DNA from 4 places in the Bradyrhizobium sp. RT6a genome. Region 2 is predicted to be linked to each of the others. Evidence: predicted binding sites of a transcription regulator. Region 2 holds the regulator's gene; each other region holds the start of a gene.
The links. The regulator PhoB, encoded in region 2, activates phosphate uptake and scavenging genes when phosphate is short. The targets are predictions, from matches to a motif close to TGTCATNNANCTGTCAT.

Region 1: phnF (phosphonate metabolism transcriptional regulator PhnF) is a predicted target of PhoB. The motif match lies at 3,272-3,288, and genes of this name have one in related genera.
Region 3: ABIC03_RS02370 (DUF47 domain-containing protein) is a predicted target of PhoB. The motif match lies at 2,999-3,015, and genes of this name have one in related genera.
Region 4: phnC (phosphonate ABC transporter ATP-binding protein) is a predicted target of PhoB. The motif match lies at 2,579-2,595, and genes of this name have one in related genera.

What each region holds. Positions count from the first base shown of each region.
Region 1 is NZ_JBEPQC010000006.1:38,453-43,686, reverse strand. Features, by position in the region: gene phnK (phosphonate C-P lyase system protein PhnK) at 1-133, opposite strand, end outside; gene ABIC03_RS27645 (alpha-D-ribose 1-methylphosphonate 5-phosphate C-P-lyase PhnJ) at 126-1,022, opposite strand; gene ABIC03_RS27640 (carbon-phosphorus lyase complex subunit) at 1,019-2,122, opposite strand; gene phnH (phosphonate C-P lyase system protein PhnH) at 2,125-2,733, opposite strand; gene phnG (phosphonate C-P lyase system protein PhnG) at 2,738-3,202, opposite strand; gene phnF (phosphonate metabolism transcriptional regulator PhnF) at 3,322-4,053, shown strand; gene phnE (phosphonate ABC transporter, permease protein PhnE) at 4,162-5,010, opposite strand; gene phnE (phosphonate ABC transporter, permease protein PhnE) at 5,007-5,234, opposite strand, start outside.
Region 2 is NZ_JBEPQC010000008.1:182,237-187,470, reverse strand. Features, by position in the region: gene ABIC03_RS31750 (aspartate aminotransferase family protein) at 1-467, opposite strand, end outside; gene ABIC03_RS31745 (GcrA family cell cycle regulator) at 920-1,432, shown strand; gene phoB (phosphate regulon transcriptional regulator PhoB) at 1,670-2,377, opposite strand; gene phoU (phosphate signaling complex protein PhoU) at 2,400-3,116, opposite strand; gene pstB (phosphate ABC transporter ATP-binding protein PstB) at 3,127-3,948, opposite strand; gene pstA (phosphate ABC transporter permease PstA) at 3,945-4,790, opposite strand; gene pstC (phosphate ABC transporter permease subunit PstC) at 4,795-5,234, opposite strand, start outside.
Region 3 is NZ_JBEPQC010000001.1:461,149-466,382, reverse strand. Features, by position in the region: gene ABIC03_RS02385 (ABC transporter substrate-binding protein) at 1-995, shown strand, start outside; gene ABIC03_RS02380 (branched-chain amino acid ABC transporter permease) at 1,068-1,931, shown strand; gene ABIC03_RS02375 (branched-chain amino acid ABC transporter permease) at 1,933-2,901, shown strand; gene ABIC03_RS02370 (DUF47 domain-containing protein) at 3,060-3,704, shown strand; gene ABIC03_RS02365 (inorganic phosphate transporter) at 3,720-4,727, shown strand; gene sugE (quaternary ammonium compound efflux SMR transporter SugE) at 4,720-5,034, opposite strand; gene ABIC03_RS02355 (peptide chain release factor 3) at 5,196-5,234, shown strand, end outside.
Region 4 is NZ_JBEPQC010000006.1:33,194-38,427, forward strand. Features, by position in the region: gene ABIC03_RS27590 (DUF1045 domain-containing protein) at 1-652, opposite strand, end outside; gene ABIC03_RS27595 (alpha-D-ribose 1-methylphosphonate 5-triphosphate diphosphatase) at 671-1,864, opposite strand; gene ABIC03_RS27600 (transferase hexapeptide repeat family protein) at 1,861-2,532, opposite strand; gene phnC (phosphonate ABC transporter ATP-binding protein) at 2,717-3,526, shown strand; gene phnD (phosphonate ABC transporter substrate-binding protein) at 3,590-4,525, shown strand; gene phnE (phosphonate ABC transporter, permease protein PhnE) at 4,603-5,234, shown strand, end outside.

The DNA.
Region 1 (5,234 bases), on a different contig from region 2:
CGATTGCCAGCACTTCGCCGGGATAGAGCGAGAACGAGACATCGCGGCACGCGGCGATGCGGCCATAAGATTTGCTGAGCGACTCGGCAACGAGCAGTGGCTCGTCATTCTCGAGCATGTCTTGATTAGCCATTCGATGCCTCCTGCGCCTTGTCCTTGTACGGCGCGGCGCTGAGGCTGCCGTGATGGCCGGCGGCCTGGCGGCCCTCGCAATAATCGGTGTCGGAGCAGACGAACATGCGCCCGCCCTTGTTGTCGGTGACGATCTCGTCGAGATAGGAATTTTCCGCGGCGCACAGCGCGCAGGGCGCATTGAAGCGATAGGGCTCGAAGGGATGGTCCTCGAAGTCGAGCGACACGACTTGCGTATAGGGCGGGATCGCATAGATCCGCTTCTCGCGGCCGGCGCCGAACAGTTGCAGCGCCGGGCAATTGTCCATCTTGGGATTGTCGAATTTCGGCGTCGGCGACGGGTCCATGACATAGCGCGCATTGACCTTCACCGGATAGGCGTAAGCCGTCGCGATGTGGCCGAAGCGGGCGATGTCCTCGTAGAGCTTCACATGCATCAGGCCGTATTCGGCGAGCGCATGCATGCGCCGCGTCTCGGTCTCGCGCGGCTCGAGGAAACGTAAGGGCTCCGGGATCGGCACCTGATAGACCAGTACCTGATTCTCGTGCAGCGACGTCTCCGGAATGCGGTGGCGGGTCTGGATCACGGTCGCATCTTCTGTGGCCGTCGTCGTGGCGACGCCGGCGGTCTTGGCAAAGAACTTTCGGATCGAGATCGCGTTGGTGGTGTCGTCGGAGCCCTGGTCGATCACCTTCAGCACGTCCTGCGGCCCGAGGATCGCAGCGGTGACCTGGACGCCGCCGGTGCCCCAGCCATAGGGCATCGGCATCTCGCGGCTGGCGAACGGCACCTGATAGCCGGGGATCGCGATCGCCTTGAGGATCGCACGACGGATCATCCGCTTGGTCTGTTCGTCGAGATAGGCGAAATTGTAGGCGGGCGCGTTCATTCCGCGGCCTCCTTCATGGCGTCGGGCGCATTGGCATCAGTGAATTCCTTGCGCAGCTTGCGCAACAGGCCGAGCTCGGACTGGAAGTCGACATAATGTGGCAGCTTCAGATGCTCGACGAAGCCGGTCGCCTGGACGTTGTCCGAATGCGACATCACGAATTCCTCGTCTTGCGCCGGTGCGAGCGCCTCCTCGCCGAGCTCGCGGGCACGCAGCGCGCGATCGACCAGCGCCATCGACATCGTCTTGCGCTCGCTCTGGCCGAAGGCAAGGCCATAACCGCGCGTGAAGCACGGCGCTTCGGTCGCGGAGCCCTTGAACTGGTTGACCATCTGACACTCGGTGAGCTCGATCGAGCCGAGCGGCACGGCGAAACCGACGTCTTCCGCCGAAAATTCCACCTCGACCTCACCGAAGCGAATCTCGCCGGCGAAGGGATGGTTGCGGCCGTAGCCGCGCTGGGTGGAATAGCCCATCGCCAGCAAGAACCCTTCGTCGCCACGCGCGAGATTTTGCAGGCGCAGGTCACGATCCGCCGGAAAGTTCAGCGGCTCGCGGGTGAGGTCGCCGACGCTGGCGCCCTCTTCCGCTTGCGGCGAGGATTCGATCAGCCCGTCGCGGCCGAGAATGTCAGTCACGCGCGGCGTCGGCGCCGTGGATGCTTCGGCCGTCGCCGGCGCTTCCGGCACAAAGCCGTCGGCGAGCGAGGGATCGAGCAGGCGGTGGGTATAATCGAAAGTCGGGCCGAGGATCTGGCCCCCGGGAATGTCCTTGAAGGTCGATGACACCCGCCGCCGCACCCGCATCGCGCCGGTCTCGACCGGCTCGCTGGCGCCGAAGCGCGGCAGGGTGGCGCGGAAGGCGCGGACCAGAAAGATCGCCTCGATCAGATCGCCGCGCGCCTGCTTGATGGCGAGCGCCGCAAGCTCGCGGTCGTAGAGCGAGCCTTCGCTCATGACGCGGTCCACGGCGAGGCCGAGCTGCTCCGAAATCTGGTCGAGGGAGATTTCCGGCACGCTTTGATCGCCGCGCCGCGCACTGGCGAGCAGGCGATGGGCGTTCTCGATGGCGCGCTCGCCGCCTTTGACTGCGACATACATGCTTAGCTTCCCTTGCTCACGACGCGCGTGGTGCGCGGGATCGCAACCACGGCGCTATCGGCGACCAGCACCACATCAACGCCGCGCGGAAACAGCGCTTCGTTGACGCGCAGGCGCTCGAACAGGTCGAACGGCTTGATCGACGCCTGAAGCGTCGCGACACCGTCGATGCCGGGGCCGCGCAGCGCGAAGCCGCGCCCCGAATCCAGGCTCTCGACCTGAAGAATCAGCGTGGTCGACCGATCCGGATATTCGCTGGTGCCCAGCGCGAAGCGCTCGAGCGAAGGCAGCGCCCCGCCGTCGCTGATCAGCGCGAAGCTTGCGATCGAGGAATCCTGCACCACCGGCGCGCCGGTATGGAATTTCAGCCATTTAACGAGGTCGGTGCTTTCCGACATGCGCGCATCGAGCCAGAGCGGCGTGTCGTGATCGAACAGCGTCAGCGCGATCGCGGCCGTGCCGCGCATCATCGTCTGAGGCGCTCCTGATGTCGGCACGATGCGCTGCACCGAGCCCGGCCGCGCCATCGCGTCCATGACCGAACGAAAGGTCGATTGCGCCGACAGCACCTTGTCGACGAACCCTGGCGGCAGTTCCGCAATCGTGGTCATGATCTCACCCTTCACCGCGCACCATGGTGTAGAAATCAACCTTCGTCGCGGCGGTCTCGGCCGCCACCTGCTTGCGCCTGATCATCAGCTGCTCACGCAACGGCGCGATGATCTCCCGCTCCACCGCGCCGCCGAAATCGCTGGACTGCACCAGCGCATCGCACAGCGCGATCAGCCGCGCCTTCTCACCGTCGCGACCGAGCGTGTAACCGAAGCCGACCTCGCCGCTCGCAAGCCGCACCGCGGCGCGCGACACCGTCGCTTCGCCGAGATTGAACGGCGCACCGTCGCCACCGACGCGGCCGCGCAGCATGACGAGGCCGTTTTCCGGCGCGCGCAGATCCTGATGCGCCGGCAGGGCGAAGGCGCGGAGGCGAGCGGCGATCTCGCCCGCCTCCGCGTGCGCCAGCACGGCCATTGCGGCCTGGCGCTGGGCTTGCTGATTGTTGTGCTGGGTCACCAGATCCACCGAACTTTTCTGCAAAACTTGCCGAATCCAAGTTGTCTATGATACTAGACAACTTGATACCGGAGCGCCATGACTGTTTCGTGACAAAGGCGTGATTTCTGGAGTAGCTTGCCGGCCACATGAGCATGCAGGACACAGCTTCCTCCGGCGTCGCGTTGTGGCGCCTCGTTGCCGACGGCATCGAGCGCGGCATCGCCGACGGCCGCTTTGCGGCCGGCGACAAGCTGCCGGGCGAGGTGGAGATCGCCGAAACCTATCGCGTGAACCGCCACACCGTGCGGCGCGCGCTGGCAGCGCTTGCCGAGCGCGGCATCGTGCGGGCCGAACGCGGCAGCGGAACCTATGTCGAGGCGCAGAAGCTCGCCTATCCACTGCGCTCGCGGACCCGTTTCTCCGAGATCGTCGGCGCCGACGGCCGCGAACCGCATGGCCGGTTGATCGAGGCGTCGGATGATGTCGCGACCCGCGAACTCGCGCGCGAACTTGGATTGAAGGCCGGCGCACCGTTGGTGCGGATCGAGGCGATGCGCCTCGCCGACCGCACGCCGATCTGCGTCTCCACGACGTGGCTGTCGGCGCAGCTGTTCCCGGGTGCGGGCGAGATCTTTGCCGCGACCCGCTCCATGACGAAATTGCTCGAGCATTACGGCGTCCGCGACTATCGCCGCGGCGCGACCCGGATCACCGCCGGCATTGTCGATGCAACCGACGCCGCACGGCTCGATCTGGCGCTGGGACGGCCGATCCTGGTGGTCGACGCCACCGACCAAGATCTCGACGGTAAGCCGCTGGTGACCAAGCATTCGCGCTTTGCCGCGGAGCGGGTGGAGTTTCTGGTGGAGAACGGGTGAGAATGGTAGGGTGGGCAAAGGCGCGCTTGCGCCGTGCCCACCATCTATCCAACGCTGCGATTAAAGTGGTGGGCACGCTTCGCTTTGCCCACCCTACGAGATCGATGATCAGGCCACCGCCCTTCGGCCGATGATCGCAAAGCGGAGTTTGCCCGAGACGAAATCGATCGCGGCGACCGCGACCAGGATCATCAGGATCAGAAACGACACCTTCTGCCATTCCAGCACGCGAATCTGCTCGGCGAGCTGGAGGCCGATGCCGCCGGCGCCGACGATGCCGATGATGGTGGCCGAGCGCGTGTTGGATTCGATGAAATAGAGCACCTGCCCGGCGATCACAGGCAGGACCTGCGGCAGCAGGCCGAAGCGAATCTCGTGCAGCGCGCTGCCGCCGGAGGCGCGGATGCCCTCGACCTGCTTCTGGTCGGCGCCCTCGATCGCCTCCGAAAACAGCTTTCCGAAGGCACCGAAATCGGACACGGCGATGGCGAGCACGCCGGCAAACGGGCCGAGCCCGACCACGTTGATCCACACCAGCGCCCAGATCAGCGTATCGACGCCGCGGATCGAATCCAGGAAACGTCGAATCGGGAAGCGCAAAATGCTCGACGGCACGACGTTACGCGCGGCAAGAAGACTGACTGGCAGCGCGAACACCGCCGCCAGTGTCGTGCCGAGCAGCGCGATCGACAACGTCTCGCCCAACGCCTTCAGATAGATCGGCAGCGACGAGCCGGGATCCGGCGGGATCATCATCAGGCTGATCCAGCCGAGCTGGCTGAGCCCGGCGACGAAGCGCGAGGGCGAAAAATCGAGATCGATGAGGCCATAAACCAGGATCGCGAGCGCCGCGACGATCATCGCCGGCATGGCGAGCCGCGCCGAGGCCGGCCGGTCGAACACATCAGGGTAGCGCGCGCGAAGCTCTCGCGTGTCGATCTCCTGCGGCCCCGTCACGTCCGCGCCTCCTTGCCGAACAGGCGGCCGCGCAGCCAGCCGGTGCTGATGTCGATGATGAAGACCGTGACGATGATGGTGAGCAGGATCGCGCTGACGTCCGAGTAATAGAACTTGCGGATGGCGACGACGAGCTCCTGGCCGATGCCACCGGCACCGACGAAGCCCATCACGGAGGCCTCGCGGACATTGATCTCGAAACGCAGCAGCGCGTAGCTGGCATA
Region 2 (5,234 bases):
GGCGGACCGAAACCTTCGAGGTATTTGGCCGATCCCGTCGCCGCCAGCGTCGCCAGCGTGCGGCCGTGGAAGGCGCCTTCGAAGGTGATGATGCGATAGCGCTCCGGATGCCCGTTGGAGAAGTGATGATGGCGGACCAGCTTGATCACACCTTCCAGCGCCTCGGCGCCGGAATTGCAGAAGAACACGAAGTCCGCAAAACTTTCATTGCACAGGCGCGCGGCGAGCTTTTCACCGTCCGGGCTCTGGAACAGGTTCGACATGTGCCAGAGCTTCGTGGCCTGCTCCTGCAACGCCGCGACCAGCGCCGGATGGGCATGGCCAAGCGCATTCACCGCCACCCCGGAGGTGAAATCGAGATAGCGCTCGCCATTGGTCGCGATCAGCCAGCAGCCATCGCCACGCTCGAAACCGAGGTCGGACCTGGCGAAAACGGGGAGCAAATGCGGCGCGACGCTGTTAGTCATGACGATCACTTGAATGTTGCGGACGGTGTGCGTGCATTGCGCAACGCACCATCGACCGGCCCGGAAAACGAAACGTGCCGCCTCTTGAGGGCGGCACACACGACTATCTTAGGCCCGGTGAAACCGGTGTCAATGCCGCCCGGAAAGCCTCGCGAAACGCTGATCCGTAGTCTTGCGGTGCCGATTTTGCGGGATTTCACCACGGAACATGTGGAAGCGAGTCGGCGGACTCTTGCGCGGGAGTCACGCCATATTGTAGCGTTTGGATTGTCAGATACGACATCTCGTGCAGTGGTTCTGATCTTTAAGTCCTTATGTACCGGCGTAAACGTTCGGGCGTTCTAGTCACGCCCGGCGAGCCTTAAGGGATTCTGGCGGCACGGGTTTTTGAAGGCTTAGGCATTCGCTGCGAGGCCCCAGGATGGCTGGCGCGCAGCGAGGGAAAGGGTGCAATGACGGTTTTGACCTGGTCCGATGATCGCGTCGAGCAGCTGAAAAAGCTCTGGGAGGCCGGACTTTCGGCCAGCCAGATCGCGGCGGAGCTCGGCAATGTGACCCGCAATGCCGTGATCGGCAAAGTGCACAGGCTCGGCCTTTCGGGCCGCGCCAAGAGCCCATCATCGGCAGCGCCCCGGCCGCGCAAGGCGCGCCCCGCGCAGCACATGATGCGGGTGAGCCGCCCGATCTCGCGCGGCAACACCGCGCTGGCGCAGGCCTTCGAGGTCGAGGCTGAGCCCGATCCGGTCACCTACGACAACGTGGTGCCGATGAGCCAGCGGCTGTCGCTGCTGGAATTGAACGAGGCGACCTGCCACTGGCCGGTCGGCGACCCCTCGAGCCCGGACTTCTTCTTCTGCGGTGGCCGGGCGCTGTCCGGCCTGCCCTATTGCGCCCAGCACTCGCGCGTCGCGTATCAGCCCGCGTCGGATCGGCGCCGCGCACCGGTGAAGCCGGGTCCGCGGTAAGTCAGTTTCGATTTCAGGATCGAGCCGTGACGCGATGACGGCTCAAAAATAATGAATGTCGTCCCCGCGAAGGCCGGGACCCATACTCCGAGCACGTAGTTGTTGTGCGAAAGGGTAACTCCGAGTCTTCGCCAAACCGCGCCCTGTGGTTATGGATCCCGGCCTTCGCCGGGACGACATCGGAGATTGTGGCGGCAGCGCGCTAGATCACCTGCCAACATCACACCACAAACTCTCCTACACCTGCTCCGCCTTGGCAAACCGATCATCCAGCGCGTAACCGGCGCCGCGGACGGTTCGGATCGGGTCCTGCTCGCGGCCGAGATTGAGCAGCTTGCGCAGGCGGCCGATATGCACGTCGACCGTACGCTCGTCGATATAGATGTCGCGGCCCCAGACGCTGTCGAGCAGTTGCTCGCGCGAGAACACCCGACCCGGATGCTCCAGGAAGAACTCCAGCAGGCGATATTCGGTCGGACCGAGATCGATCGGCCGGCCCGAGCGCGCGACGCGGCGCTTGTCGCGGTCGAGCTCGATGTCGCCAAAAGCAAGGACGGTGGCGAGCCGCTCGGGACTCGCGCGCCGCAGCAGGCCCTTCACGCGCGCGAGCAGCTCCGGCACCGAGAACGGCTTGACGATGTAATCGTCGGCGCCGGTCGCAAGACCCCGCACCCGCTCGCTCTCCTCGCCACGCGCGGTGAGCATGATGATCGGAAGCTGCTTGGTCTCGGGACGGGTGCGAAGCCGCCGGCACAATTCGATGCCTGACAGGCCCGGCAGCATCCAGTCGAGCACGATCAGATCGGGGATGTGCTCCTTGAGGCGGGTGTCGGCGTCGTCGCCGCGCATCACCGTCTCGACGTCATAGCCATCGCCTTCGAGGTTGTAGCGGAGAAGCTCGGTCAGAGCTTCCTCGTCCTCAACCACCATAATGCGTGCGCCCATCGGGTCGTCGCTCCTTAAGTCTTCAGGTGTTCGGTACCGTGTTGGCGAAGGTCGTCATGTCGCCCTTCGGCCGCTTGTCGGTGATCGCCTGGCCCTCGATCATGTAGAACACGGTCTCGGCGATGTTGGTGGCGTGGTCGCCGATCCGCTCGATGTTCTTGGCGCAGAACATCAGGTGAATACAGAACGAGATGTTGCGCGGATCCTCCATCATGTAGGTGAGGAGCTCGCGGAACAGCGAGGTGCAGATGGCGTCGACCTCCTCGTCGCCCTTCCACACCGCCATCGCCGCCGGCAGATCATGCGCGGCATAGGCGTCCAGCACCGACTTGACCTGCTGCTGCACGAGGTCGGTCATGTGCTCGAGGCCGCGGAACAGCTTGAGCGGATGGAAGTCCGTCTCCAGCGCCGCGACGCGCTTGCCCATGTTCTTGGCGAGGTCGCCGATGCGCTCGAGATCGGTCGCGACGCGCATGGCGCCGACGATCTCGCGCAAATCGACCGCCATCGGCTGACGGCGGGCGATAGTGAGCACCGCACGCTCCTCGATGCGCTTCTGCAGCGCGTCGAGCTCGGTGTCGATGGCGACGACGCGCTGGCCGAGCGGGACGTCGCGGCGGATCAGCGCGTCGACGGACTCGACGATCATGCGCTCGGCGATGCCACCCATCTCGGCGACCAGGCGGGTGAGTTCCTGGAGGTCGGTATCGAAGGCCTTTGCGGTATGTTCAGAACCCATGTCGCGTCTCCTAGCCGAACCGGCCGGTGATGTAATCCTGCGTGCGCCGGTCGGTCGGCGACGTGAATATCTTGCTGGTGTCGTCGAACTCGATCAGCTCGCCGAGATACATGAAGGCGGTCTTGTCGGAGACGCGCGCCGCCTGCTGCATGTTGTGAGTGACGATCGCGATCGTGTAATCCTCGGACAGCTCCTGGATCAGCTCCTCGACCTTGGCGGTCGAGATCGGGTCGAGCGCCGAACAGGGCTCGTCGAACAGGATCACCTCGGGCCGCACCGCGACGGTGCGGGCGATGCAGAGGCGCTGTTGCTGGCCGCCGGAGAGCGACAGGCCGGAGGCGTTGAGCTTGTCCTTAACCTCGTTCCACAGCGCGCCGCCGCGGAGCGCCTTTTCGACGCGGCCGTCCATCTCGGACTTCGAGATCTTCTCATAGAGACGGATGCCGAACGCGATGTTCTCGTAGATCGTCATCGGGAACGGCGTCGGCTTCTGGAACACCATGCCGACGCGGGCGCGCAGCAAATTGAGGTCCAGCTTGCCGTCAAGGATGTTGGTCTGATCGAGCATGAGCTGACCGGTGGCGCGCTGGCCGGGATAGAGGTCGTACATCCGGTTGAAGATGCGCAGCAGGGTCGACTTGCCGCAGCCCGACGGGCCGATGAACGCCGTGACGCGATTGGCGCCGAGCGTCAGGTTGATGTTCTTCAGCGCGTGGTGCTCGCCGTAATAGAAATTCAGGTTGCGCACGGTCACCTTGGGAGGCGCCTCCGGCAGCACCGGCGCGTGGGGCAGCCCACCGGCCGCGCTCATCGATACGGAAAGATCACTCATTTTGCGGTCCTCTCGGCGCCAAGGATGCGCGCGCCAATATTAAGGGCAAGAACGGTCAGGGTGATGAGCAGCGCCCCGCTCCAGGCCAACTGCTTCCAGTAGACATAGGGGCTCTGCACGAAGTTGTTGATGGTGACAGGCAGGTTCGCCATCGTCTTGTTCAGGCCGAGGCTGAAGAACTGGTTCGACAGCGCGGTAAACAGCAGCGGCGCGGTCTCACCGGCGACGCGAGCGGTCGCGAGCAGCACGCCGGTGATGAGACCCGATCGGGCAGCCCGATAAGCGATCCGCTTGATCACCAGCGAACGCGGCAGGCCGAGCGCCGAGGCCGCCTCGCGCAACGCGTTCGGCACCAGCAGCAGCATGTCCTCGGTCGTGCGCAGCACCACCGGGATCACGATGACCGCGAGCGCGAGCGAGCCTGCGATCGCCGAGAAGCCGCGCATCGGCACCACCACCGCGCCGTAGATGAACAGGCCGATGATGATCGAGGGCGCCGAGAGCAGGATGTCGTTGATGAAGCGGATCACCGAGGTGAGCCGGTCGTTGCGGCCATATTCGGCGAGATAGGTGCCGGCGAACATGCCAAGCGGCGCGCCGATGCCGACGCCGATCACGGTCATGATCAGCGAGCCGACGATGGCGTTGAGCAGACCGCCCTCGTTCGATCCCGGTGGCGGCGTGTTCTCGGTGAACAGCTGGACGTTGAGTCCCGCCACTCCGTTGTACAGCAGCGTGATCAGGATCAGCGCGAGCCAGGTGACGCCGAAGGCGGTCGCGGCGATGCAGAGCCCGCGGACGACGATGTCCTTGCGGCGGCGGCTTGAATAAATCGGGTTCATGGCGCTAGTTCCCCGCCTTCTTTTCCAGCCGCATCAGCATCAGCCGCGCCGCTGCGAGCACGAAGAACGTCAGTACGAACAGCAGCAGGCCGAGCAGGATGAGGCCGGACTGGTGCAGGCCGTCGCTCTCCGCGAACTCGGATGCGATCGCCGCCGAGATCGTGGTGCCGGGGGCGAAGATCGACGACGAGATCCGGAACGAGTTGCCGATGATGAAGGTCACCGCCATGGTCTCGCCGAGCGCGCGGCCCAGCGCCAGCATGACGCCGCCGATGACGCCGACGCGGGTGTAGGGGATCACCACGCTGCGGACGACTTCCCAGGTGGTGCAGCCGACGCCGTAGGCGGCTTCCTTCAGGACCGGAGGCACCGTCTTGAACACGTCGACCGAAATCGAGGTGATGAAGGGCAGCACCATGATGGCGAGGATCAGCGCGGCATTGA
Region 3 (5,234 bases), on a different contig from region 2:
ACCAGAACAAGCCCGACATCGGCACCGCGATCGCGCGGCAGTGGTTCGACGTCGACAAGGTCGACGTCATCGTCGACGTGCCGAATTCCGGCGTGGCGCTTGCGGTTAACAACGTCATCAAGGAAAAGAACGGCGTCTATATCAACTCGGGCGCGGCGACCTCGGATTTGACCAACGCGCAGTGCTCGCCCAACACGGTGCACTGGACCTACGACACCTACATGTTGGCCCACACCACAGGCCAGGCGCTGGTGAAGGCCGGCGGCGACACCTGGTTCTTCCTGACCGCGGATTACGCCTTCGGCGCGGCGCTGGAGCGCGACACCACCGCTGTCGTTACCGCAAATGGCGGCAAGGTGGTCGGCGGCGTCAAGCACCCGCTGAACACGCCGGACTTCTCGTCCTTCCTGCTCCAGGCGCAGGCCTCCAAGGCCAAGATCATCGGCCTTGCCAACGCCGGCGGCGACACCACCAACACGATCAAGCAGGCGGCCGAGTTCGGCATCGTCAAGGGCGGCCAGAAGCTCGCGGCGCTGCTGCTGTTCCTCACCGACGTGAAGGCGATCGGGCTCGAGACCGCACAGGGCCTCAACTTCACCGAGACTTTCTACTGGGACATGAACGACCAGACCCGTGCGTTCTCCAAGCGCTTCGCCGAGAAGATGAAGAACAACGCGCCGCCCACCATGGTGCAGGCCGGCGTGTATGCGGGCGTGCGTCACTATTTCAAGGCCCTGGAAGCGCTCGGCGGCAACCCGCATGACGGCGCCAAGGTCGTCGAGAAGATGAAGTCGATGCCGACGGAAGACGATCTGTTTGGCAAGGGCGAGATCCAGCCCAACGGCCGCACCATCCACAATGCCTATCTGTTCGAGGTGAAGAAGCCCTCCGAGTCCAAGGGACCGTGGGACTTCTACAAGCTGGTCGGTACGGTGCCGGGCGACCAGGCCTTCACGCCGCTGTCCGAGAGCAAGTGCGCGCTGTTGAAGAAGTAAGATAACCGCCCGCAGGCCATCAGGTCTGCGGGCGACTTTCAGGGAACGCCGAAGGGACCGGGTGCGGGATCGATGCAGGCTCTTTACGCTCAGCTACTGGTGGGACTGATTAACGGCTCGTTCTACGCGCTGCTCAGTCTCGGGCTTGCCGTGATCTTCGGCATGCTCAACATCATCAATTTCGCCCACGGTGCGCTCTACATGATGGGCGCGTTCGTCGCCTATTTCCTGCTGAACCTCGGCGGCATCAACTATTGGTGGGCGTTGCTGCTTGCGCCGATCATTGTCGGCCTCTTCGGCATGATCCTGGAACGGACCATGCTGCAATGGCTGACCGGGCTCGATCATCTCTACGGTCTGCTCCTGACCTTCGGCATTGCGCTGATCGTGCAGGGCGTGTTCCAGAACTACTTCGGCTCCTCCGGCCTGCCTTATGCCATTCCGGATCAGCTCAAGGGCGGCATGAATCTCGGCTTCATGTTCCTGCCCGTCTATCGCGGCTGGGTCGTCATCTTCTCGCTGGTGGTCTGCATCGCGACCTGGTTCTTGATCGAGAAGACGCGGCTCGGCGCCTATTTGCGCGCCGCCACCGAAAACCCGACGCTGGTGCGCGCCTTCGGCGTCAACGTGCCGCGCATGATCACGCTGACCTACGGCCTCGGTGTCGGCCTTGCCGCGCTCGCCGGCGTGCTGTCGGCGCCGATCAACCAGGTGCGGCCTCTGATGGGCGCCGACCTCATCATCGTGGTGTTCGCGGTGGTCGTGATCGGCGGCATGGGATCGATCATGGGCTCCATCATCACCGGCTTCGCGCTCGGTGTGATCGAGGGCCTGACCAAATATTTCTACCCCGAGGCCTCCAACACCGTCGTGTTCGTGCTCATGGTGCTGGTGCTCTTGGTGAAGCCAACGGGATTGACGGGAAGGGCGGCCTGATATGACAGCCTTGACGGACGACACGCTGCCGGTAACCCCGCGCTCGATCCGCGACGAGATGATCGTGTTCGTGGTGATGGCGCTGCTGCTGGCTTCGGTGCCATTCACCGGAGTCTACCCGTTCTTCGTGATGCAGGCGCTGTGCTTCGCGCTGCTCGCCTGCGCCTTCAACCTGCTGATCGGCTATGGCGGCTTGCTGTCCTTCGGCCATGCGATGTTCCTGGGGACGGCCGGCTATTGCAGCGCGCATGCGCTGAAGGTCTGGGCGCTGCCGCCGGAACTCGGCATCCTCGTCGGCGTCGCCGGTGCCTTCGTGCTCTCGCTCATCACGGGCTATATCTCGATCCGCCGCCAGGGCATCTATTTCTCGATGATCACGCTGGCGCTGTCGCAGTTATTGTACTTCATCTACCTCCAGGCGCCGTTCACCCATGGCGAAGACGGCATCCAGGGCATTCCGCAGGGACGCATGTTCGGCGTCTTCGATCTGACCAAGCCGACCGTGCTCTACTACGTGGTTCTGGTCGGCTTCCTCGCCGGCTTCCTGCTGATCTTCCGCATCATCAACTCGCCGTTCGGCGAGGTCCTCAAGGCGATCCGCGAGAACGAGCCGCGGGCGATCTCGCTGGGTTACCGGACCGATCAGTACAAGTTCCTGGCTTTCGTCCTCTCGGGCACGCTGGCCGGCTTTGCCGGTGCGCTGAAAGTTTTCGTGGCGCAGAATGCCTCGCTCACCGACGTGCACTGGTCGATGTCGGGCGAAGTCGTGCTGATGACGCTTGTCGGCGGACTCGGAACCGTGTTCGGTCCCGTGGTCGGTGCCTTCGTGATCATCGCCATGCAGCAATATCTGGCGGGGTTCGGCCAGTGGGTGACCGTGATCCAGGGATCGATCTTCGTGATCTGCGTGCTCACCTTCCGCCGTGGCGTCATCGGCGAAATCGCGCATTACTTCCGGCGGTCGCTGTAAGTAATTGATATAATGGAAGATGTACTGACGCGCGAAAGCGGTGGATGATCCGGCTCCACGGGCGTGAGGTGGCACGCGCGTGGATCGAAAATGGTCTATGACAGTTTCATGACGGCCCGCTTGGGCCAGGCCATAATCCAACCGGTAGTCTCTCCCCCATGATGCGATTGTTTCGCGCTTTCCTGCCCAAGGAAGAACGGTTCTTCGACCTGTTCGACCGCCACGCCCAGACCGTGATCCAGGGCTCGATCGCGCTCCAGAGCATGCTCAACGGGGGCGAGGAGACGCCGGTCTATTGTCAGCGCGTCAACCAGTTCGAGAACGATGCCGACAACATCACCCGTGAGGTGCTGACGGCGGTGCGCCGCACCTTCATCACCCCGTTCGACCGTGGTGACATCAAGAACCTGATCACCTCGATGGACGACGCCATCGACCAGATGCAGCAGACCGCCAAGGCCGTGATGCTGTTCGAAGTCCGCAGCTTCGAGCCGCCGATGCGGGAGATCGGCGGGCTGCTGATCGAATGCGCCAATCTGGTCGGCCGTGCGCTGCCGCTGATGCAGAAGATCGGTCAGAACGTGGCGATGCTGACCGCGATCACGGAAGAGCTGGGCAAGCTGGAAGGCCGCGTCGACGATCTCCATGATATCGGGCTGAAGGAACTCTTCCTCAAGCATCGCGACGGCAACGCGATGGATTTCATCGTCGGCGCAGAGATCTACGACCATCTCGAGAAAGTCGCCGACCGCTTCGACGACGTCGCCAACGAGATCAACAGCATCGTCATCGAGCAAGTATAGGGCAGGGGCCACGCCGTGGATGTTGCGTTGGGTCTTCCCGTCCTGGTCGGATTGATCGCCGTCGCGCTGCTGTTCGACTTCCTGAACGGCCTGCACGACGCCGCCAATTCGATCGCGACCATCGTCTCGACCCGCGTGCTGCGGCCGCAATACGCGGTGTTCTGGGCGGCGTTCTTCAATTTCGTCGCCTTCTTGGTGTTCGGGCTCCACGTCGCCCAGACCATCGGCACCGGCATCATCGATCCCGCGATCGTGGATGCTCAGGTGATCTTCGCCGCGCTCGTCGGCGCCATCGTCTGGAACCTGGTGACATGGGCGCTCGGCATCCCATCGTCCTCGTCTCATGCATTGATTGGCGGCTTGTTTGGTGCCGGCGTGGCCAAAGCCGGTCTTTCGGCGGCGGTCTGGAGCGGATTGTCCAAGACGGTGATCGCCATCGTGCTGTCTCCGCTCGTCGGTTTCCTGCTCGCGATGGTGCTGGTTGCGATCGTCTCCTGGGCCTCGGTGCGCTCCACGCCCTTTGCCGTGGATCGCGCCTTCCGCATCCTGCAATTCGCCTCCGCTTCGCTCTATTCGCTCGGCCATGGCGGCAACGACGCGCAGAAGACCATGGGCATCATCGCCGTGCTGCTCTATTCGCAGGGCCAGCTCGGCGGCGAATTCTTCGTCCCCTTCTGGGTGGTGCTCTCGTGCCAGGCCGCTATGGCGATGGGGACGCTGATGGGCGGCTGGCGCATCGTTCGCACCATGGGCCTGCGCATCACCAAGCTGACCACGATGCAGGGCTTTTGCGCCGAGACCGGCGGTGCCGCGACCCTGTTCATGGCGACCTTCCTCGGCGTTCCCGTCTCGACCACCCACACCATCACCGGCGCCATCGTCGGCGTCGGCGCCGCCCGCCGCCTCTCGGCGGTGCGCTGGAACGTCGCCAGTTCGATCGTTTATGCCTGGGTGATCACGATGCCGGCCTCGGCCATCGTCGCCGCGCTGAGTTGGTGGGCGGTCAAGCTCTTCGTCAGGTAACCAGCTTCAGTCCGACAATCCCGGCGACGATCAGCCCGATGCTGGCGAGGCGGAACGCGGTGGCCGGCTCGCCGAACAGGACGATGCCGAGCGTCGCGGTACCAACCGCGCCGATGCCGGTCCAGACTGCATAAGCGGTTCCAATCGGCAGCGATTTGAGGGCGAGCCCGAGCAGGATGATGCTGCCGGCCATGGCGCCGAGCGTGAGGACTGACGGAACGAGCTTGGAGAACCCCTCGGTATATTTGAGGCCGATCGCCCAGGAGATCTCCAGCAGACCGGCGACGAACAGGATGCTCCAGGCCATGACGACCCTCCATTCAAGGCAGGGTCGTCCCCGCGACTGGTGTGCTGTGGGAGGGGAAGGCCGTCCTCCCAACCCAAGCCCGATATGGGGCTGGCCGGAAGGCTCCGCAATCACCAGATGAGGCTTGATCAGGCTCATTTTCCCTGCCAAACGCTGCCGCAATGTCCGACATCGCCACCACAGCCGAATCGACGGCCCGT
Region 4 (5,234 bases), on a different contig from region 2:
CGTCATCCTGCTTGAACAGCGCGACGCGATCGATCGCAAGCGTCTTGAGACCGAGAGCAGCAAACCTTCCCCGCAGCGTGTCCAGAATCGGGCCGCGGCGCTCCGCGTCGAGCCGCCCCGTCAGCGTCATGTGGAAACGGAATTCCTCCATCACGTAGGGGTAGCCCCAGCGGTCGAGATAGTCGCGCTGCCGCTCGCTGAGCTTCTCGGGTTTGCGACGCGCGCGATCCTCCGCCGTCAGGGCGGTGCGAAAGCCGTCGAACGCGCGGACGCAATCGGCGGCGAGCTCTTGGAGCGCACCGACCGGATCAGCCGGAATGACCGCAATAAAACCACTGATGGAATCGACGATAGGGCGAATCACCGGGATCGTCCGCGCCTTGCCGGCGAAGGCCGCGCAGGCCGCCAAGAGCTCCGCCTCTGTCCTGTCCGGCGCGAGCGCCATCGGCGCCTTCAGCGTGCCGTGAAAACCGTACTTGCGGGGATCGGCGGTGATGTCGCGCCAGTCCGGCGCGGGACGCGATGCGTCAGCGGGAAAGGGCAGCTCGTTGCCGGTATAGGCATCGTAGCCGAGCAACTCCGCGCCGAAGCGGGTGAGGGCGCTGTCGACGCCTGCGGCAAAATAGATCGCGTAGCGGGGGAAACTTGTCATCGTCCGAGCATAGCGGGTTTATGCCGCGACGACAGCTTCGCGCGGGGTAGCTGCCATGCCGAGCAACCGCGTCGCGTCGGTGAGATGCACGAGCTTGCCGCCTGATATCACGGCGATCAGCCGCGGCCGCAGCGGCACGCTGTCGTCGACCAGCAGGATGTCCGCGCGTCGGCCTTCCGCGAGCACGCCGCGATCGGCAAGGCCGGCCGCGCGCGCGGGCGCGGCGGAGACTAGGTTCCAGGCCTTGGTCAGCGGCAGCACGCCATCGGCGGCGAGGCGGAACGCAGCGAGCAGCTGCGCGGGATAGTAATAGTCCGAGGCCAGCACTGAGCAGAGCCCTTTGGCAATCATGTCGGATGCCTTGGTCCAGCCGGTGTGGCTGCCGCCGCGCACGACGTTCGGCGCGCCGTAGACGATGGCGTCGCCGTGGCTTGCCGCCTCCCGCGCCGTCTCCTCGTTGATCGGAAACTCTGCGATCGCCACGCCCATGGCGCGAAAGCCCTGGCGCATCACCGGCGTCGCATCGTCATGCGAGAGCATCCGCACGTCGGCGGCGCGTGCCGCCGCGGCCAACCGTGACACGGAAGCCGGCACTTCACTGGCGCGGGAGAGCACACGCCCGACGAGGCGGTCGAACTCCTCGCTCGACAGTCCGGTGCGCTCCACCATGCGATTGCGCTTGCGGGGCTTGGCCATGTCCCCGACCGTGCCGTCCATATGGTCGTTGAAGGCGAACAGGTCGACGCGGCCCTCGCTGAGCCACTGGCTGATCTCGGTTTCGGCGTCGAGATTGTAGGTCTCGTGGCGCAGATGAAAGCGGGTGTCGGCGGCGAATTGCGGGCGCTGCCGTTCGATCGCCTCCATCAGGCCGCGCGCATTGTCGGCGCTGCGCAGGCCCGGCTCCCACGAACAGGTCGTGGCGTGAAACACCGTGGTGATGCCGTTGCTGATCGCCTGGCGGTCGCTGTCGGCGAGCGCCACGTCGATCGGAAAGTCGACCCCGGCGCGCGGCATCATCTGCCGCTCGAAGGCATCGCCATGCAGATCGACGATGCCCGGCAGGACCAGCAGATCGCGCGCGTCGATCGCAAGCCGGGCCCGCCCGCGAGACGCATCGATCTCGGCGATGTCCTGTCCGGACAACGCAAGCGACGTCTCCACCAGCTCGGAGCCGATCAGGGTCCGGCCCCCCTCAAGAAAAATGTCTGTCACGCGACCGCGCTTGATTTGCTGCCAAGAGGACCCTTGAGAGAATTCGCTCGTGCTTCATACGTCGTGAGGAAATCTTCAATGCCGAGCTTGCGGAAATCGGGCAATGCTGCACGCAATTTGTTGTGATCCCAATCCCACCAGGCGAGGCTGGCGAGCCGTCCGGCGACGTCTTCCGAGAACCGCCGGCGAACGATGCGCGCCGGATTGCCGGCAACGATGGTGTAGGCCGGAACGTCCCTGGTGACGATGGCGCCGGCCGCGATCACCGCGCCGGTGCCGATGTTGCGGCCCGGCAGCACGATCGCGCCATGGCCGATCCAGACGTCATGGCCGATATGGACGTGGTGCTGGCGCCGCCAGTCGAAGAAGTCCGTGTCGTCGCTCTCGCCTTCGAAATAGGCGCTCGAACGATAGGTGAAGTGCGCCTGCGTGGCGCGGTGCATCGGGTGATTGCCCGGATTGATTCGCGTCATCGCCGCGATCGAGCAGAATTTTCCGATGGTGGTGTAGGTGATCTGGGCGTCGTTCACGACATAGGAGTAATCGCCCATCGTCACCTCGTGAAGCATCGTGCGCGCGCCGACCTCGGTGTAGGCCCCAAGCCTGGTGTCGTGCAGCGTCGCCGAGGGATCGATGGTCGGCTGGACCGAAAGAGCTTTGGCGGCCATGTTGCTATCCGAACGAGAGGGCGGGCGTTTCTCTTCGAGCGGCTTGATGACAATGTCATGACGACGCGATGACAGGGGATGAGGTGTGGATGAGGTGTGTAGGATCGCCGCACCGCAATGTCCGTGTCACACAAGTGTCAAGCGCCGGCGTTAGCGGTGGGTCCCAGCTACTCTGGAGCCCTGCATGCTGGTGGTTGAAGGTCTGACGTGTCGCTTCGGCGTGAAAGCCGCGGTGGACGATGCCTCGTTTCAAGTTTCTCCCGGCGGTTTCGTCGGCGTGATCGGACGGTCCGGCGCCGGCAAGTCGACCCTGCTGCGGACCATCAACCGTCTCGCGACCCCTTCGCAGGGTCGCATCCTGTTCGACGGCCTCGACGTCACGGCGCTGCGCGGCAAGGAGCTGCGGCAGTGGCGGGCGCGCTCGGCGATGATCTTTCAGCAGTTCAATCTGGTCGGCCGGCTCGATGTCCTCACCAACGTCCTGATGGGTCGGCTTGCGACGATGCCGGCCTGGCGCTCGCTGTCGCAGACCTGGCCCGAGCAGGACAAGGCGCTGGCGATGTCCGCGCTCGAACAGTTCGATATCGCCCCGCTCGCGGCCCAGCGCGCCGATCAGCTCTCCGGCGGCCAGCAGCAGCGCGTCGCGATCGCCCGGGCGCTGGTGCAGCAGCCCGACATCATCCTCGCCGACGAGCCGATTGCCTCGCTCGATCCGCGCAACACCAAGATCGTGATGGATGCCCTGCTGCGGATCAACAAGCACTTCGGCATCACCGTGCTCTGCAATCTGCATTCGCTCGACCTGGCGCGCAGCTATTGCGACCGCCTGATCGGCATGGCGCAGGGTCGCGTGGTGTTCGACGGCGCGCCGGCGGAGTTGACCGAGCACGTTGCGCGCGAGCTCTACGATCTCGAAGCCGCCGATGTCATGGGCGGCATGCCTGCGCCGGTGCGAGAGGGCATTCCGGCGCTTGGAACGGCGGCCGCCGCCTGAGCCGCGCCGCATCAATAGTCACCAGTTTTGCGTCAACCGACCCCAACCGATGAAGAGGGTATCATGATCACTCGCAGATTGATTCTTGCCGGCGCCGCCGCGCTCGCGTTCACGACTTCAGCCTCCGCCGAGGACTGGAAGGCCAAATATCCCGAGCTGACCTTCGCGGTCATTCCGGCGGAAAACGCCTCGGGCGTGACCGAGCGCTGGGCGCCGTTCATGAGCTACCTGTCCAAGGAACTGGGCGTGAAGGTCACGCTGCGCATCGCCAACGACTACGCGGCCGTGATCGAAGGCCAGCGCGCCGGCAACATCCACATCGCGAGCTACGGCTCGGCGTCGTTCGCCCGAGCCCGCCTCACCGGCGTCAAGACCGACGCCTTCGCCAACGACATCAACGCCGACGGCTCCACTGGTTATTACTCGGCGTTCTTCGTCAAGGCGAGCAGCCCCTACAAGAGCATCGACCAGCTCAAGGGCAAGAACCTCGGCCTCGTCGACCCGAACTCGACCTCCGGTAACAACGTGCCGCGCTTCGAGCTCGACAAGTTGGGCATCGCGGACGCCGACACCTATTTCAGCAAGGTCGTCTTCACCGGCAGCCATGAGAACGCGATCCTGGCGCTGGCGCAGGGCACGGTCGACGTTGCCGCCAACCAGTGGACCAGCGACGACGATTCGACGCTGGCGCAGATGCTGACTAAGGGCATGCTGAAGAATGCCGACGGCTCGGCGATGAAGAAGGACGATTTCCGCATCATCCACAAGTCGGCGCCGATCATCAACGGCCCCTATGCCTACAATTCCGATCTGCCGGAAGAGGCCAAGGCCGCGATCGCCAAGGCGTTCTTCGACGCGCCGGCCAAGGACAAGGCTGCGTTCGATCGCCTCCAGGACGGCCAGAAGAAGGGTTTTCATCCCGCGACCACCAAGGATTGGGATGGCACGATCGAACTGATCAAGTTCGTCGATGCGCTGCGTAAGAAGAAGGCGTCCTGAGTTTCGGGACGACGCACTGGAGCCGGGTCGATGGACCCGGCTCTTTCTCTTTTTGAGTGAACATTCACCTTGACCAGATGACCGTCGCGGTTTCGATCCTTCCCGAGCAGCAGCTCGCCGTGCTCAACGCCGCCTATCGTCAGGCGGTCGCGCGCAAGCGGCTCCGACTCCTGTTTGGAGCCATGATCTTCGCCGCAGCACTGTGTCTCGCGGCGATCGGCGCGGAAGTGAATCTGCGCACGCTGTTCGCCCATTACGGCAATTTCATCAGCTATTTCGACCGCATCCTCACACTCGACACCGGCCAGCGGGTCTGGACCGATGTCGGCGAATGGCTCTGGGGCTGGCGCAAATGGTTGAAGATGCTGGGCGAGACCCTGCTGATCTCCCATGTCGGCACGCTGATCGGCGCGACTTTTGCTTTTTGCCTGAACTTCTTCGCGGCTGAAAACACCTCGCCCGCGCCCTGGGTGCGTTTCGTGGTGCGGCGTCTGCTCGAATTCGCGCGCACGGTGCCCGGCATCGTGTTTGCGCTGATCTTCGTGATCGCGTTCGGCCTCGGACCGATGGCGGGCGTGCTGGCAATCGCGATTCACTCCACCGGCGCGCTCGGAAAGCTGTTCTCGGAGATCGTCGAGAACGCCGACATGAAACCGGTCGAAGGCGTCCGCTCGACCGGCGCGAGCTGGCTCTCCTGCATGCGCTTCGC